2 regions of the Streptomyces sp. NPDC014991 genome follow, and region 2 is predicted to be linked to the other one. Evidence: riboswitches for the same ligand, from Rfam matches in the RefSeq annotation. Region 2 holds a riboswitch; the other holds the start of a gene.
What was found. Region 2 has a riboswitch for glycine ahead of gcvT (glycine cleavage system aminomethyltransferase GcvT). Riboswitches for the same ligand answer to the same signal wherever they lie in the genome.

Region 1 (7,114 bases), on a different contig from region 2:
ACAGCACGGCCACCTGCGTGGCCCGCTTCAGGCCCGCACCGCCCATCAGGCGGACGTACGCCCACGAGATGGGCAGGATCCCCGCGCTGCCCCACGGGGCGGCCGAGATCGGGCCGACGCCGGTCTCCGGCCCCGCGGCCGGCTGGAGCGGATGGTTGGGCAGGTACGGTGCCAGGTGCTCGCGGACGGCGACCGGGCCGACGCCCGGACCACCCCCGCCGTGCGGGATGCAGAACGTCTTGTGCAGGTTCAGGTGGGAGACGTCACCGCCGAAGTGGCCCGGCTTTGCCACGCCGACCAGGGCGTTGAGGTTGGCGCCGTCGACGTACACCTGGCCGCCGGCGTCGTGGACCCGGGCGCAGATGTCGGCGACGTGCTCCTCGAACACACCGTGCGTGGACGGGTAGGTGATCATCAGCACCGCCAGCTCGTCACGGTGCTTCTCGATCTTCGCCCGCAGGTCCTCGATGTCGATCTCGCCGTCTCCGGCGGTCTTGACGACGACGACCTTCATGCCGGCCATCACGGCACTGGCCGCGTTGGTGCCGTGCGCGGAGGACGGGATCAGGCAGACGGTCCGCTGCTCGTCGCCGTTGGCGCGGTGGTAGCCCCGTACGGCGAGCAGACCGGCCAGCTCGCCCTGCGAACCGGCGTTCGGCTGGAGCGAGACCTTGTCGTAGCCGGTGACCTCGGCGAGACGCTCCTCCAGCTCACGGATGAGCGTCAGATAGCCCTCGGCCTGCTCGGCGGGCACGAAGGGGTGCAGCTGCCCGAACTCCGGCCAGGTGACCGGCTCCATCTCCGTGGTCGCGTTGAGCTTCATGGTGCACGAGCCCAGCGGGATCATGCCGCGGTCGAGCGCGTAGTCACGGTCGGCCAGCCTGCGCAGGTAGCGCAGCATCGCGGTCTCGGAGCGGTACTGGTGGAAGACCGGGTGGGTGAGATAGGCGTCGGTGCGCAGCAGCGCCTCGGGCAGGGTGTCCTCGGCGACCGGGTCCAGCGCCTCGACGTCGGCCTCGACACCGAACGCCGACCAGACGGCGGCCAGCTGAGCCCGGCCGGTGGTCTCGTCGCAGGCCATGGAGACGAGGTCGGCGTCGACCAGGCGCAGGTTGACCCCCTTGTCCCGGGCGGCGGCGACGACCTCGGCGGCCCTGCCGGGCACGCGCGCGGTGACGGTGTCGAAGTAGGCGCCGTGGACGATGTCGACCCCGCCGGCCTTCAGGCCCGCGGCGAGAACCGTGGCGTAGCGGTGCGTGCGGCGGGCGATGGTCCGCAGACCCTCGGGACCGTGGTAGACGGCGTACATGCCGGCCATCACGGCGAGCAGCACCTGCGCGGTACAGATGTTGCTGGTGGCCTTCTCACGGCGGATGTGCTGCTCACGGGTCTGCAGGGCCAGGCGGTAGGCCTTGTTGCCGTCGGCGTCGACGGAGACCCCGACCAGACGGCCGGGCAGGCTGCGCGCGAACTTCTCCTGTACGGCCATGTAGCCGGCGTGCGGCCCGCCGAAGCCCATCGGCACACCGAAGCGCTGGGTCGTACCGACGGCGATGTCCGCGCCCAGCTCGCCCGGGGAGGTCAGCAGGGTCAGCGCGAGCAGGTCGGCGGCGACCGTCACCAGAGCGCCCAGCTCGTGCGCCTGGTCGATGACCGCCTTGATGTCCCGTACGGCACCGGAGGCGCCCGGGTACTGGATCAGCACGCCGTTGATCTCGCGCTCGGCGATCCCGGCCGGGATGCCGTCGCTGAGGTCGGCGACGACGACCTCGACGCCGGCCGGCTCGGCACGCGTCTCGATCACGGCGATGGTCTGCGGCAGCGCGTCCGCGTCGACCAGGAACAGGCCCTTCTTGTTCCGGCCCATGCGCCGGGAGAGCGCCATCGCCTCGGCGGCGGCGGTGCCCTCGTCCAGCAGGGAGGCACCGGAGGTGGGCAGGCCGGTGAGGTCGGCGACCACCGTCTGGAAGTTCAGCAGGGCCTCCAGGCGGCCCTGGGAGATCTCCGGCTGGTACGGCGTGTAGGCCGTGTACCACGCCGGGTTCTCCATGACGTTGCGCAGGATGACGGGCGGCGTGAACGTCCCGTAGTACCCGAGCCCGATCATCGAGCCGAGGACCTGGTTGCGGTCGGCGAGGGAGCGCAGCTCGGCGAGCACCTCGGCCTCGGTGCGGGCGTCCGGCAGGTCGAGGGCGTCGGCGTTCTTGATCACGTCCGGGACCGCGGCGGCGGTCAGCTCGTCCAGCGAGCCGTACCCGACCTGCGCGAGCATCTTGGCCCGCGCCTCCTGGTCAGGGCCGATGTGGCGCTGCTCGAACGGGATACCCGCTTCGAGTTCGGAGAGCGGAATGCGATGGGCGGTCATTGCGGAGGCCTCCTGGTCTGACGCGACCTTCGAGGGGCACCCCTGTACGGATACCCCGACGGCCTCCCCCTCTGTCATCTCGACCTGAGAGCTTCACCGGGCCCTCCGCGGGCACCGGCTTTCACCGTCGGTGAGAGCGGACGCCGTGCACACCCGCCCTGCTTTCCAGAGTGACCTCGTCCGTGCGGTACGTGAGCCTGAGAGATTCCGGGGAGGATTTGCTCCTTCGGCGCCTCCGATGTGGTCGGAGGACTCTCCCGCGCGGGGTCAGCAGCCGCTGTCAGCCTACCAGCGGGGTCAACGCCTGAGCCCTCGAGTGGCCGCCTCCCTGAATGTGCCCTTTCGTAGTGCTTACGGATGAGTTGCGACCATGTGGAGAGAGAGGGACCGTGCGAACCGACATCGATCCGCGCAACCTGATCGGCCGCAAGGTGTTCGACGTCAATGGCGCCAAGATCGGCACCATCGACGAGGTGTACCTCGACGACGCGACCGGCGTGCCCGAGTGGGCTGCCGTACGCACCGGTCTCTTCTCCCGGGACGCCTTCGTCCCCCTGGAACCCAGCGAACTCCTCGACGGCACGCTGCACGTCCCTTTCGACCGCGCCCTGATCAAGGACGCCCCCGACTTCGGCGTGGGCCGGCACCTCTCCCCCGACCAGGAACTCCAGCTCTACCACCACTACGGCCTGGACACGGCGCCCCCGCCCGAGGTCCCGGACCATGATGTCGGCACCCTGGCACCACCGGAGGAACCCCGGCCCACACCGGGCCCCTGACCCCCGCCGACGGGGTGCTCGACACCGGGCGCGCCCACGAGGTCATCCCCTCCTGAGGCACCCGAGGCCCGCTCGTCGTCCGACGGCTGCCGTACGTCCCGGCCCGCGCAGGCACCCTGTCCCGGGGACGGTGCCCCGCGTGGGTCACCGCTCGGCCGGCCGGGAACGCCGGTCGGGTGGGCGGGGCCGGCCGCCGTGACCAGCGGCAGCGGCTCAGCCGGCGCCAGCGCGGGATCGTCGACCCGGAACGTCCGTACCCGCCCCGGCTCGGACTGCGGCGTCTCGAAGCGCACGGTGACCCGGCCCAGCCCACTGCCCTGCACCCACCCGTGTCCCCAGTGGTCGTGCCGCACGTCCTGCCCGGCCCGCCACTGCCGCTCGGCCGGCTCCGCCTGCTCCGCCGGGGCCTGCGGCACGGCCTCCTCGGCGAGGTCCACCGCCCGCTCCCCCGCAGCCTGCGCGAACAGGTCCTCCTGCGTGTAGTCGGCGAGCCCGGACACGCCGACACCGAGCAACCGCACCCCGCCCGTGGTGTCCACGGACTCCAGCAGTCGCGCCGCCGCCTCGCGGATGACCGTGGGATCGTCCGTGGGGCCTCTGAGCGTCTCGGAACGGGTGAGGGTCGAGAAGTCGTACCGCCGCACCTTCAGCACGATGGTCCGCCCGGACAGCGCGGCCTCGCGCAGCCGCCGTACACACCGGTCGGCCAGCCGCTGCACCTCCAGGCCGACCCGCAGCCGGTCGTGGATGTCGACGTCGTACGTGTCCTCCACGGACACCGACTTGGTCTCCCGCTCGGCCACCACGGGCCGCTCGTCCCGGGCCAGGGCCATGGCGTACAACGCGTGCCCGTGCGCCTTGCCGAGCATCCGGACGAGTTCGTCCTCGCCCGCCTCGGCCAGCTCCCCGACCGTGGTGATCCCGGCCCGGCGAAGATGGTCCCCGGTGGCCGGGCCGACCCCGGGCAGGGTCCGCACCGGCATCGGCCCCAGCAGCGCCCGCTCGGTCCCCGGCTCGATCAGCACCAGGCCGTCCGGCTTGGCCTGCTCGGAGGCGATCTTCGCGAGCATCTTGGAGGCGGCCAGCCCCACCGACCCGGTGAGCCCGGTGACCGCCCGGATGTCCGCGCGGAGCCTCTCCCCGGCCCGCCGCGCCGACTCCTCGTCCCAGGCGGCTCCCCCGGCCTCCAGGTCCACGAACGCCTCGTCCAGGCTGAGCGGCTCGATCAGCGGTGACAGCTCCCGCAGCAGTGCCATCACCTGCTCGCTGACCGTCCGGTACAAGGTGAAGCGCGGCACCAGATAGGCGGCGTTGGGTGCCAGCCGGCGCGCCTGCCCCATGGGCATCGCCGAGTGGACCCCGAAGACCCGTGCCTCGTACGACGCGGTGGCCACCACCCCGCGCGGTCCGAGCCCGCCCACCACGACGGCCTTCCCGCGCAGGCTCGGCTTGGACGCCTGCTCCACCGAGGCGAAGAAGGCATCCATGTCGAGATGCAGGACCGTGGGCGCGTTTCTCACATCTCCGATGCTGCACCACGGCACTGACAACGCGGTGACGCGCATGGCCCCGCACGGGATCCGGCGTCAGACCGCCCGGTTGCGGCGCCGCGCCAGCTCGTCCGCGGGGTTCTGCCCGACCAGGGTCTCCCCGGTGTCGATGCGCTCGCCGTGCAGCTGGGAGAGCGCGCTCTCCACGTCCCGCCACACCACGCCGACGGCGATCCCGAAGACACCCTGACCGCCCTGGAGCAGGGCGTGGACCTCGTCCGGCGACGTGCACTCGTACACGGTGGCGCCGTCGCTCATCAGGGTCATCCGCTCCAGGTCGAGGAAACCGCGTTCCCTGAGGTGCTGAACGGCCGTGCGGATGTTCTGGAGCGACACCCCGGTGTCCAGGAACCGCTTCACGATCTTCAGGACGACGACGTCCCGGAAGCTGTACAGACGCTGGGTGCCCGACCCGTAGGCGGGCCGCACGCTGGGCTCGACCAGGCCGGTGCGGGCCCAGTAGTCGAGCTGGCGGTAGGTGATGCCGGCGGCCGCGCAGGCCGTGGGCCCGCGGTAGCCGATCTGCTCGGACGTCATGGACGCCACCCCTTTGCCGTCCGGCACCGCCGTCGGCAGCTGCGGAGCGTGCTCGGCCGCGCTGCCGGGACGGGGGTATCCCCCGCTCGAGCGCAGCCGCGAGTCCGGGGGCGGGTACGGACCGCTCTCCCCGAAACCGCGTCCGGGGGCACCCCCAGCCGTACCGTCGCCGCTGGTTCTCACGCCGACCTCCGTCCTTGACCTGCCTTCTCGACGGTAGGCAGTCACCAGGGGTGCGTCAACGATCGCCACACTCGGCACGCCGAGTGATAATCACCCAAGGAGTGGTTTCCCGTGTCCCACCGCGGGGAAAGGCTAGCCGAATGCGCTCGCGGGAAGCCGTAGGACGCTCTCACCGGCCGGAGGCAATTGCCGGGGCAACGGACCCGCGCAGCCGCCCACCGTCCCGGAGGAACCCGGTGTCCGGCAGGCCGACGCCGCGTCTCACTGGCTGCTGGTGCCGAAGTCCTCGGGCGAGATCTGGTCGAGGAACTCGCGGAACTTCTCCACCTCGTCCTCCTGCTCGTCCGGAATGGCGATGCCCGCGTCGTCCAGCACCGTGTCACTGCCGTAGATAGGCGTTCCGGTGCGCAGGGCCAGCGCTATGGCATCGGAGGGACGGGCACTGACCTCGACCCCGCTGGCGAACACCAGTTCCGCGTAGAAGACCCCTTCCCTCAGGTCGGTGATGCGGACTTCGGTCAGCTCCTGGCCGACGGCCTCCAGCACGTCCTTGAACAGGTCGTGGGTCAGCGGTCGCGCGGGGGCCATGCCCTGCTGGGCGAAGGCGATCGCCGTCGCCTCCCCCGGCCCGATCCAGATGGGGAGGTAACGATCGCCTCCCACTTCGCGCAGGAGCACGATCGGTTGGTTGGAGGGCATTTCGACCCGGACACCTACGACATCGAGCTCGTTCACACAGCAACCCTAGGCCGTGCCCGGGACGTTTGGGTAGTCGGGCCGGGAACAGGTGCCCGATCCGGCCGCCCGGACACCCCACCGCTCCCCCGTCCCGGCGCCGGTCAGCCGGGGCGCAGCCGGTCCCCGCGCGGGTTCCGGCGAAGCTGCGGTCTCAGGGCAGGCGCACGCCGAGGGCGGTCTTCACGAGAGCGGCGTGCAGCTTCGTCGTGAGCGCCGCCAGTTCCTTCGTACGAGCCTCGGCGAGTGCCCTGGTCTGCGGGTTGCGGTGGCGCCTGAGCGGGGCCACCACCTGGTCCACCAGCCCCGCTTCACGGTCCGCGGCGGCCTTCATCACCCGAAGGTGACGCGGCTCGATGCCGAAACGGCCCAGCTCGGCGATGAGCGCGGCCACGGTGACCGCCTCGGCGTCGTACGCCCCGTCCTCCAGAGGAGCGATGAGCCCGTAGGACTCCCACTCCTTCAGTTCCGCCTCGTCGGTGCCCGCGGCGGCCAGCAGCTCGGCCTTGCCGACCCTCGCCACCGTGTGCCTCTCCGGCGGCTCCGGGCCGTCCTCCGCGGTGCGCTGGCGCCCGACCAGGGGCAGCGGGGCGGCCTCCCCCCGCTCCAAGGCGTCCAGGTACTCCCGGATCACCTTGAGCGGGAGGTAGTGGTCCCGTTGCATCCGCAGGACGTGACCGAGACGCTCGACGTCCCCGGCGCTGAACTTGCGGTACCCCGACGGGGTCCGCTGCGGCTCGATGAGCCCCTCCGACTCCAGGAAGCGGATCTTGGAGATCGTGACTTCGGGGAACTCGTCGCGCAGCACGTTCAGCACCGTGCCGATGCTCATCAGCGCACTGGCCCTGGCGGCGGTACCGCTTCCGGCACCACCGCTCGGTGTTCGCAGCATGGACCTTCCCTGGGGGTCCCCCCGGACGTCGGTCCGGGGGTGGGTCAGATGCCCTGCCGGCTCGCGTAGAACA
Region 2 (7,114 bases):
CGTTGATCTCGGTGACCTCACCGCTGACCGGCGAGTAGAGGTCGGAGACCGACTTCGTCGACTCCAGCTCACCGCAGGTCTCGCCCGCCTCGACGGTGGTGCCGACCTCGGGGAGCTGTGCGTAGACGACATCGCCGAGCGCGTTGGCCGCGAACTCGGTGATGCCGACCGTCGCGACGCCGTCCTCGGCGGTCGACAGCCACTCGTGCTCCTTGCTGTAGCGCAGCTGCTGGGGGTTGCTCATGGCCTGAATTCTCCTGTACGCGCGGGAGTGCTGATGAAGGGGGACCGTAGGACCTGCTTGTGAGCAGGGGAGATGTGCGCAGGGTCACGTCCGGCGGCGCGGAGCGTCCGCCGGGAGCGCCGCCGCGCCCAGTGTCTACTTCTGGCGCTTGTAGAACGGCAGCGCCACGACCTCGTACGGCTCGTGGGTGCCCCGGATGTCCACGCCGACGCCCTCGGTGCCCGGCGCCGCGTACGCCGCGTCGACGTACGCCATGGCGATCGGCTTGCCCAGGGTGGGGGAGGGGGCACCGGAGGTGACCTCGCCGATCACCTGGCCGCCGGCGACGACGGGGTAACCGGCGCGCGGCACCCGGCGGCCCTCGGCGACCAGCCCGACGAGCACCCGGGGTGCTGTCACCTCGGCCCGGGAGGCGGCCCCGGTGAGCGCCTCACGCCCGACGAAGTCCCCCTCCTTCTCGAACTTGACCACCCGGCCGAGCCCGGCGTCGAAGGGGGTGAGCGCGGTGGTCAGCTCGTGCCCGTACAGCGGCATGCCCGCCTCCAGGCGCAGGGTGTCCCGGCAGGACAGGCCGCACGGCACCAGGCCGACGCCCTCGCCGGCCTCGGTCAGCGCCTGCCACAGCCGCTCCGCGTGCTCCGGCCGCACGAACAGCTCGAAGCCGTCCTCACCGGTGTAGCCGGTGCGGGCGATCAGCGCCGGCACGCCGGCGACCGTGCCGGGCAGCCCGGCGTAGTACTTCAGCCCGTCCAGGTCGGCGTCGGTGAGCGACTTCAGGATCCCGGGGGACTGCGGGCCCTGCACCGCGAGCAGCGCATAGGCGTCCCGGTCGTCGCGGACCTCGGCGTCGAAGCCGGCGGCCCGCTCGGTCAGCGCGTCCAGCACCACCTGGGCGTTGGAGGCGTTGGCCACGACCATGTACTCGGTCTCGGCCAGCCGGTAGACGATGAGGTCGTCCAGGATGCCGCCGTCGGCCCGGCAGATCATGGTGTAGCGGGCCCGGCCGACGCCCACGGAGGCGATGTTGCCGACCAGGGCGAAGTTCAGGAGAGCGGCCGCCCCGGCGCCCGTCACGGTGATCTCACCCATGTGGGAGAGGTCGAACAGGCCGGCCCGGGTGCGCACCGCGAGGTGCTCGTCGCGCTCGGAGCCGTAGCGCAGGGGCATGTCCCAGCCGGCGAAGTCGGTCATGGTCGCGCCGAGCGCGCGATGCACGGCATCCAGCGCGGTGTGGCGGAGTTCGGTGCTGCTCATCGGTCGGTCGTCTCCCAGGGCATACGGACGGGGCGAGGAACGTTCCTCCCCATCTGTCATCGGAACCTGAGAGGTTCGCCACGACCGCCACGGGGACGATCAGGACTTGCACCTTGGGTGGGACCACTGGACACAGCGGCCCGCTTTTCAGATGTGCCTCGCCCGCGCGGTAACGGGGCCTGAGAGATTCAAGGGAGGGACTTGCTCCTTCGGCGCCCCAGACGGTCCAAGGGGACCTGGGGACTCTCCCGCGCGGATTCAAGCGGCCGGTATGCAGTTGGCGGGCACATCATCGCATGCGAGCCCGGCTTCTGTAACCGACCTGTGGCACGACCCGCACCGAACCACCGACCACCGGCCATTACCTTCTCTTTAACTTCAACGGGCAGGACATGACCGAGCCCACAGGGGAGGACGATCACGGTGAACAGGACCACGGCGTACGTCACCGCCGCCGCCGGCCTCGCGGTGCCGAAGCAGCCCTCCGCCCCCGCCGCCCCCCGCGAGCGCGACACCGCGCGCCCCGTCCCGGTCGTCCGCGACCTGCGCGACCGCGCCGGCCGCAGCCCCCGAGCCCTCGTCTTCGGGCCGCGGGACGTGGTGGTGATCACCGGCCTGCCCGGCAGCGGCAAGTCCACGCTGATGCGGCGCGCGGTCACCGGCCACCGCGTCGACTCCCAGGACGCCCGCGACCGCTTCGCGGCCCGCCTGCCCCGCTTCCTGCCGTACGCCCTCTACCGCCCCGTGGTCCGCCTCGCGCACTACGCCGGCCTGCGCCGCGCGCTGCGCACCGGCGACGGCGTCGTCGTCCACGACTGCGGCACCCAGCCCTGGGTGCGCGGCTGGCTCGTCCGTGAGGCCCGCCGCCGCGGCGGCACCATGCACCTGCTGGTGCTCGACGTCGCCCCCGAGACGGCCCGCGAGGGCCAGCGCGAGCGCGGCCGGGGCGTCTCCCGCTTCGCCTTCCGCCGGCACCGCCGTACGGCCGCCCGGCTGCTGCGCGCGGTCGAGCGCGGCGAACTGCCCACGGGCTGCGGCTCGGCGCTGCTGCTGGACCGCCCCGCCGCGGACACCCTGCACCGCCTGGACTTCGCCGCCCCGGATGTCCGCTGACGTGCCGCACCGTTCCTCCGCGAAGCCGCGATGTCACAGCCACCCGCTAGCCTTCAACCTCACAGCAGTGGTTCCCAGCAGGCGGTAGGCACATGGACTTCCCGGCGGACCTTCCCGCGGACTTCCCGGCACAGGCACACCCCCACCCGCACGGCGGTTGGCCCGGCAACGAGCTGGAGGAGGTGCTCTCGGCCTCCCTCGGCGTCCCCACGGCGGGCGGCCGGATCATCGAGGTCCTCGGCCGCAGTTTCCTCTGGATACCGCTGCCGGCCGGCGGCGGCCCGGACAGCGGCCCGCTGGACCTGCCCACACTCGACATCGAGGGCCAGGTGTACGTGCCGGTGTTCAGCTCCGAGGAGCAGTTCCGGCAGGCGGCCGGCTCCCACATGTCGTACGCCGTCGCCCCCGCCGTGGAGTTCGCCCGGGGCCTGCCGCCGCAGGCGGGCCTGGCCGTGAACCCGGGCGGCGTGGTCGGCATGCCGCTGCCGCCCGAGGCCGTGGCCGAGCTGTGCCGGGTGGGCCGCACGCCGCTCGACGGCCCCGGCAGCGGCGGCCGGGTCCGCCTCTTCGAGCCCGACTGGCAGGACGACCCGGTCGACTTCCTCTCCGCCGCCTCCGCCGAGTTCGCGGACATCGGCGTGGTGGTGACCGCCCGCCGCTGCCTGGCCGCCGTCGAGACGGACGAACCGGTGATGTTCGTCGGCGTCGAACTCTCCCGGTGGGAGGGCGACCTGCGCGCCCTGCCCCTGGAGGCGCTGGGCCGGGCCCTCGGCAGGGTCCCGGTGAAGTGGCCGGTCAACCTGGTCCTCCTGGACGTCACCGACGACCCGGTGGCCGACTGGCTGAAGACGAACGTCCGCCCCTTCTACCGTTTCGGCCACTAGGCCGTGTCGTCGGGGTCGGCCCGAGGCCGGCCGGCCGGGGCGCGGCAGGCCACCGGGCCCGCCCCGCCTACGGCCACGAGGCCCCGGGCCGCCGGGCGCTTAAGCTGTCCCCCAACGCGGGGCACTCCACGAGAAGGGGCGGTAAGACAGGTGAGCGCGAGCCCGAGCGGCAGCGTCGAGCACATGCTGCGCCAGGTCACGCCTGGACGTTACGACGCCTACGAGGCCCTGCTGCGCGCCCTCGCCGCCCCCTCCTCCGGCCAGATCTGGATGTTCCTGTGGCACGGCCAGGCCGGCTCCCCGGACGCCCAGTACGGCGACATGGAGGTCGGCGGCTTCCACTACGCCCCCTGCGTCACCTCCGCCCAGGAGCTGTCGGCCAGCGGCTGGAACCGCTCCTACGAGGTGGTCGACGGCCTCGACGTGGCCCGCACCCTCTACCCCGACCACTACGGCCTGTGGCTCAATCCGCACGCCCAGGGCGGCGGTGTCGGCGTCCCCTGGCTCGACCTGCGCCGCATCGCCGCCGGCCTGGACCGCCAGCCCGCCGGCCCCCTGCGCCTGTCGGAACCCGGCATCGAGATCCCGCAGTTCTACGCCCTGCTCGCGCAGAACGCGCACCGCACCCCCGCGCTGCGCTCGCTGCGCCGCGCCTGGGTGCAGCCGGCGCTCGGGGCGCCGTACCTCGCGCTCGGCCTGGACGTGTACGACACCTCCCCGGCGGCGGTCGACTCGGTACGCGCGATGATGCAGCAGTCCGTCGGCGCGGTCCCGGAGGGGCTGCCCGTCTCGACGGTCGTGATGACCGACGGCTACGACCCGGTGGTCATGTGGATGCGGGCCAACGCGCGTCCGTTCTACGACCGCGAGGCCCACGCCGCCGCCCCGCAGCCCCGGTCCCCGCTCCAGATTCCGCCGGCCGCCGGCTACGGCTACCCGCCCGCGCACGGCGGATACTGACCAACGGTCCCCCGGGCGAGGGGTTTTGGGCGGGTCCGCGGTGTCCGTGCGAGCGACGCCCTTCTGCGCGCGTAGACACCGCTGATACGTCCCGTTCCGGGCGTAATCACCGTTCTGCCCCAACTGGCGTGCGTCCGAGGGTCGTTACCCACTGTTCGGATAACGGAATCCCCTTCACTGCATCACGGTTGCGCATACTTTCGCCGCCAACTCTGGCGGGTGATCACAACGACGCTGAAGACTCGCGACTCAGACGCGAGGCCGAGGCCTCGTGCTCGATGGCAAGTCGACAAAGCCGCAATCCGCGGCAGGCGCAGGCCGGTCACCACCGGCGAGAGGGGTCGCTCACCGTGACCGCACCGATCGAGACCACCGGAGCGGCAGCCGAGGCACAGCCGGAGGCTGTGCTGGAGGGTGTCGGAAAGGGGCAGATCGAGGGTCGTTCCCTGGGCCAGATCGCCTGGACCCGGTTCAAGAAGGACAAGGTCGCCGTCGCGGGCGGCGCCATCGTGGTCCTGCTGATCCTCGTCGCGATCCTCTCGCGTCCCCTCCAGGCCGTGTTCGGGCTCGACCCCAACGCCTTCCACCAGGACCTGATCACCCCCGACACCTCGCTGCCCAAGGGCAGTTGGGGCGGCATGAGCCTGGACCACCCACTCGGTGTGGACCCGAAGTTCGGCCGGGACATCGCCACCCGCGTCCTGGAGGGCTCCTGGGTGTCGCTGGTGGTCGCCTTCGGTGCCACCGTCCTGTCGAACGTGATCGGCGCGGTCCTCGGTGTCGTGGCGGGCTACTACGGCGGGCGGGTCGACTCGATCATCAGCCGGCTGATGGACACCTTCCTCGCCTTCCCCCTCCTGCTCTTCGCCATCGCCATCTCCGCCACCCTCCAGGGCGGCGCCTTCGGTCTCAACGGACTCCCGCTCCACCTGGGCGTGCTCATCTTCGTCATCGGTTTCTTCAACTGGCCGTACCTGGGCCGGATCGTGCGCGGCCAGACCCTGGCCCTGCGGGAGCGCGAGTTCGTGGACGCCTCCCGCGGCATGGGTGCCAAGGCCCCGTACATCCTGTTCCGTGAGCTGATGCCCAACCTGGTCGGCCCGATCATCGTCTACTCGACGCTGCTGATCCCGACCAACATCCTCTTCGAGGCGTCCCTGAGCTTCCTCGGCGTCGGCATCCAGCCCCCGCAGGCGTCCTGGGGCGGCATGCTCCGTGAGGCGGTCACCTACTACCAGGTCGACCCCCAGTTCATGATCGTCCCCGGACTCGCCATCTTCGTCACCGTCCTCGCGTTCAACCTGCTCGGCGACGGTCTCCGCGATGCTCTCGATCCGCGCAGCCGCTGACGCCTGCTGCGACGAGCCCGAAAATTCTGTCACCAATGGAGGGGAAAGCTCCCATCATGCGAAGGTCAGCGCTGGCCGCGATCGCGGCCATCGGCTCCGTCAGCCTGCTTCTTGCGGGTTGCAGCAAGGCCGATGACAACAAGAACGAGAACGGCACCAAGTCGGCCGGGGCCAACGCCGCGACCAAGGGCGTCGTCAACGCGTCCGACAAGAAGGGCGGCACGCTCACCTACGAGCTGTCCGACGTGCCGGACTCCTTCGACCCCGGCAACACGTACTACGCGTACATGTACAACCTCAGCCGGCTGTACGCCCGCCCGCTGATGACCTTCCAGCCGGGTGCCGGTGAGAAGGGCAACACCCTCGTCCCGGACCTCGCGGCGAGCAAGGGCGTGCCGAGCGACGGCGGCAAGACCTGGACGTACAAGCTGCGTGCGGGCCTGAAGTACGAGGACGGCTCGCCGATCACCTCGAAGGACGTCAAGTACGCCGTCGAGCGCTCCAACTTCGCGCGTGACGTGCTCTCCCTCGGCCCGAACTACTTCCAGCAGTTCCTGGCCGACGGCGACAAGTACAAGGGTCCGTACAAGGACAAGGGCGCCAAGGGCCTGTCCTCCATCGTGACGCCGGACGACACGACGATCGTCTTCCACCTGAAGCAGGCCTTCCAGGAGTTCGACTACCTGGTCGCCGCCCCGCAGACGGCCCCGGTGCCGCAGGCGAAGGACACGGGCGTCGACTACATCAAGCACATCGTCTCCTCGGGCTCGTACAAGTTCCAGAGCTACCAGGACGGCCGGCAGGCCGTGCTGGTGCGCAACCCGAACTGGGACGCGAAGACGGACCCGCTGCGCAAGCAGCTGCCGGACAGGATCGTCGTCAAGCTGAAGGTCAACCCGGAGACGATCGACCAGGACGTCCTCGCGGGCGACGCGATCGACCTGGCCGGCACCGGTGTCCAGGCCTCCACCCAGGCCAAGGTCCTCACCGACGCCGACAAGAAGGCCAACACGGACAACACCTACGGTGGCCGTCTGGTGTACCTGGCGATCAACACCAAGGTCGCGCCGTTCGACAAGGCCGAGTGCCGCAAGGCCGTGCAGTACGCGATCGACAAGGTCTCGGTGCAGACCGCCGAGGGCGGCCCGATCCGCGGTGACATCGCCTCCACCGTGCTGCCGCCGGACATCCCGGGCTACGAGAAGTCGGACGTCTACGCCAGCCAGGGCAACAAGGGCGACGCCGCCAAGGCCAAGCAGCAGCTGAAGGCCTGCGGCAAGTCGTCGATCACGACCAACATCGCGGCGCGT

Region 1: another riboswitch for glycine. It lies ahead of gcvP (aminomethyl-transferring glycine dehydrogenase); the one in region 2 lies ahead of gcvT (glycine cleavage system aminomethyltransferase GcvT).

Annotation. Positions count from the first base shown of each region.
Region 1 is NZ_JBIBVY010000018.1:156,718-163,831, forward strand. It holds gene gcvP (aminomethyl-transferring glycine dehydrogenase) at 1-2,365, opposite strand, end outside; glycine riboswitch at 2,541-2,635, opposite strand; gene ACF1BE_RS26010 (PRC-barrel domain-containing protein) at 2,755-3,144, shown strand; gene ACF1BE_RS26015 (DNA polymerase IV) at 3,048-4,664, opposite strand; gene ACF1BE_RS26020 (MerR family transcriptional regulator) at 4,731-5,414, opposite strand; gene ACF1BE_RS26025 (bifunctional nuclease family protein) at 5,676-6,149, opposite strand; gene ACF1BE_RS26030 (MerR family transcriptional regulator) at 6,304-7,041, opposite strand; gene ACF1BE_RS26035 (FHA domain-containing protein) at 7,086-7,114, opposite strand, start outside.
Region 2 is NZ_JBIBVY010000022.1:75,494-82,607, reverse strand. It holds gene gcvH (glycine cleavage system protein GcvH) at 1-244, opposite strand, end outside; gene gcvT (glycine cleavage system aminomethyltransferase GcvT) at 380-1,498, opposite strand; glycine riboswitch at 1,656-1,759, opposite strand; gene ACF1BE_RS28520 (AAA family ATPase) at 1,916-2,611, shown strand; gene ACF1BE_RS28515 (enhanced serine sensitivity protein SseB) at 2,704-3,495, shown strand; gene ACF1BE_RS28510 (enhanced serine sensitivity protein SseB C-terminal domain-containing protein) at 3,679-4,455, shown strand; gene ACF1BE_RS28505 (ABC transporter permease) at 4,806-5,804, shown strand; gene ACF1BE_RS28500 (ABC transporter substrate-binding protein) at 5,840-7,114, shown strand, end outside.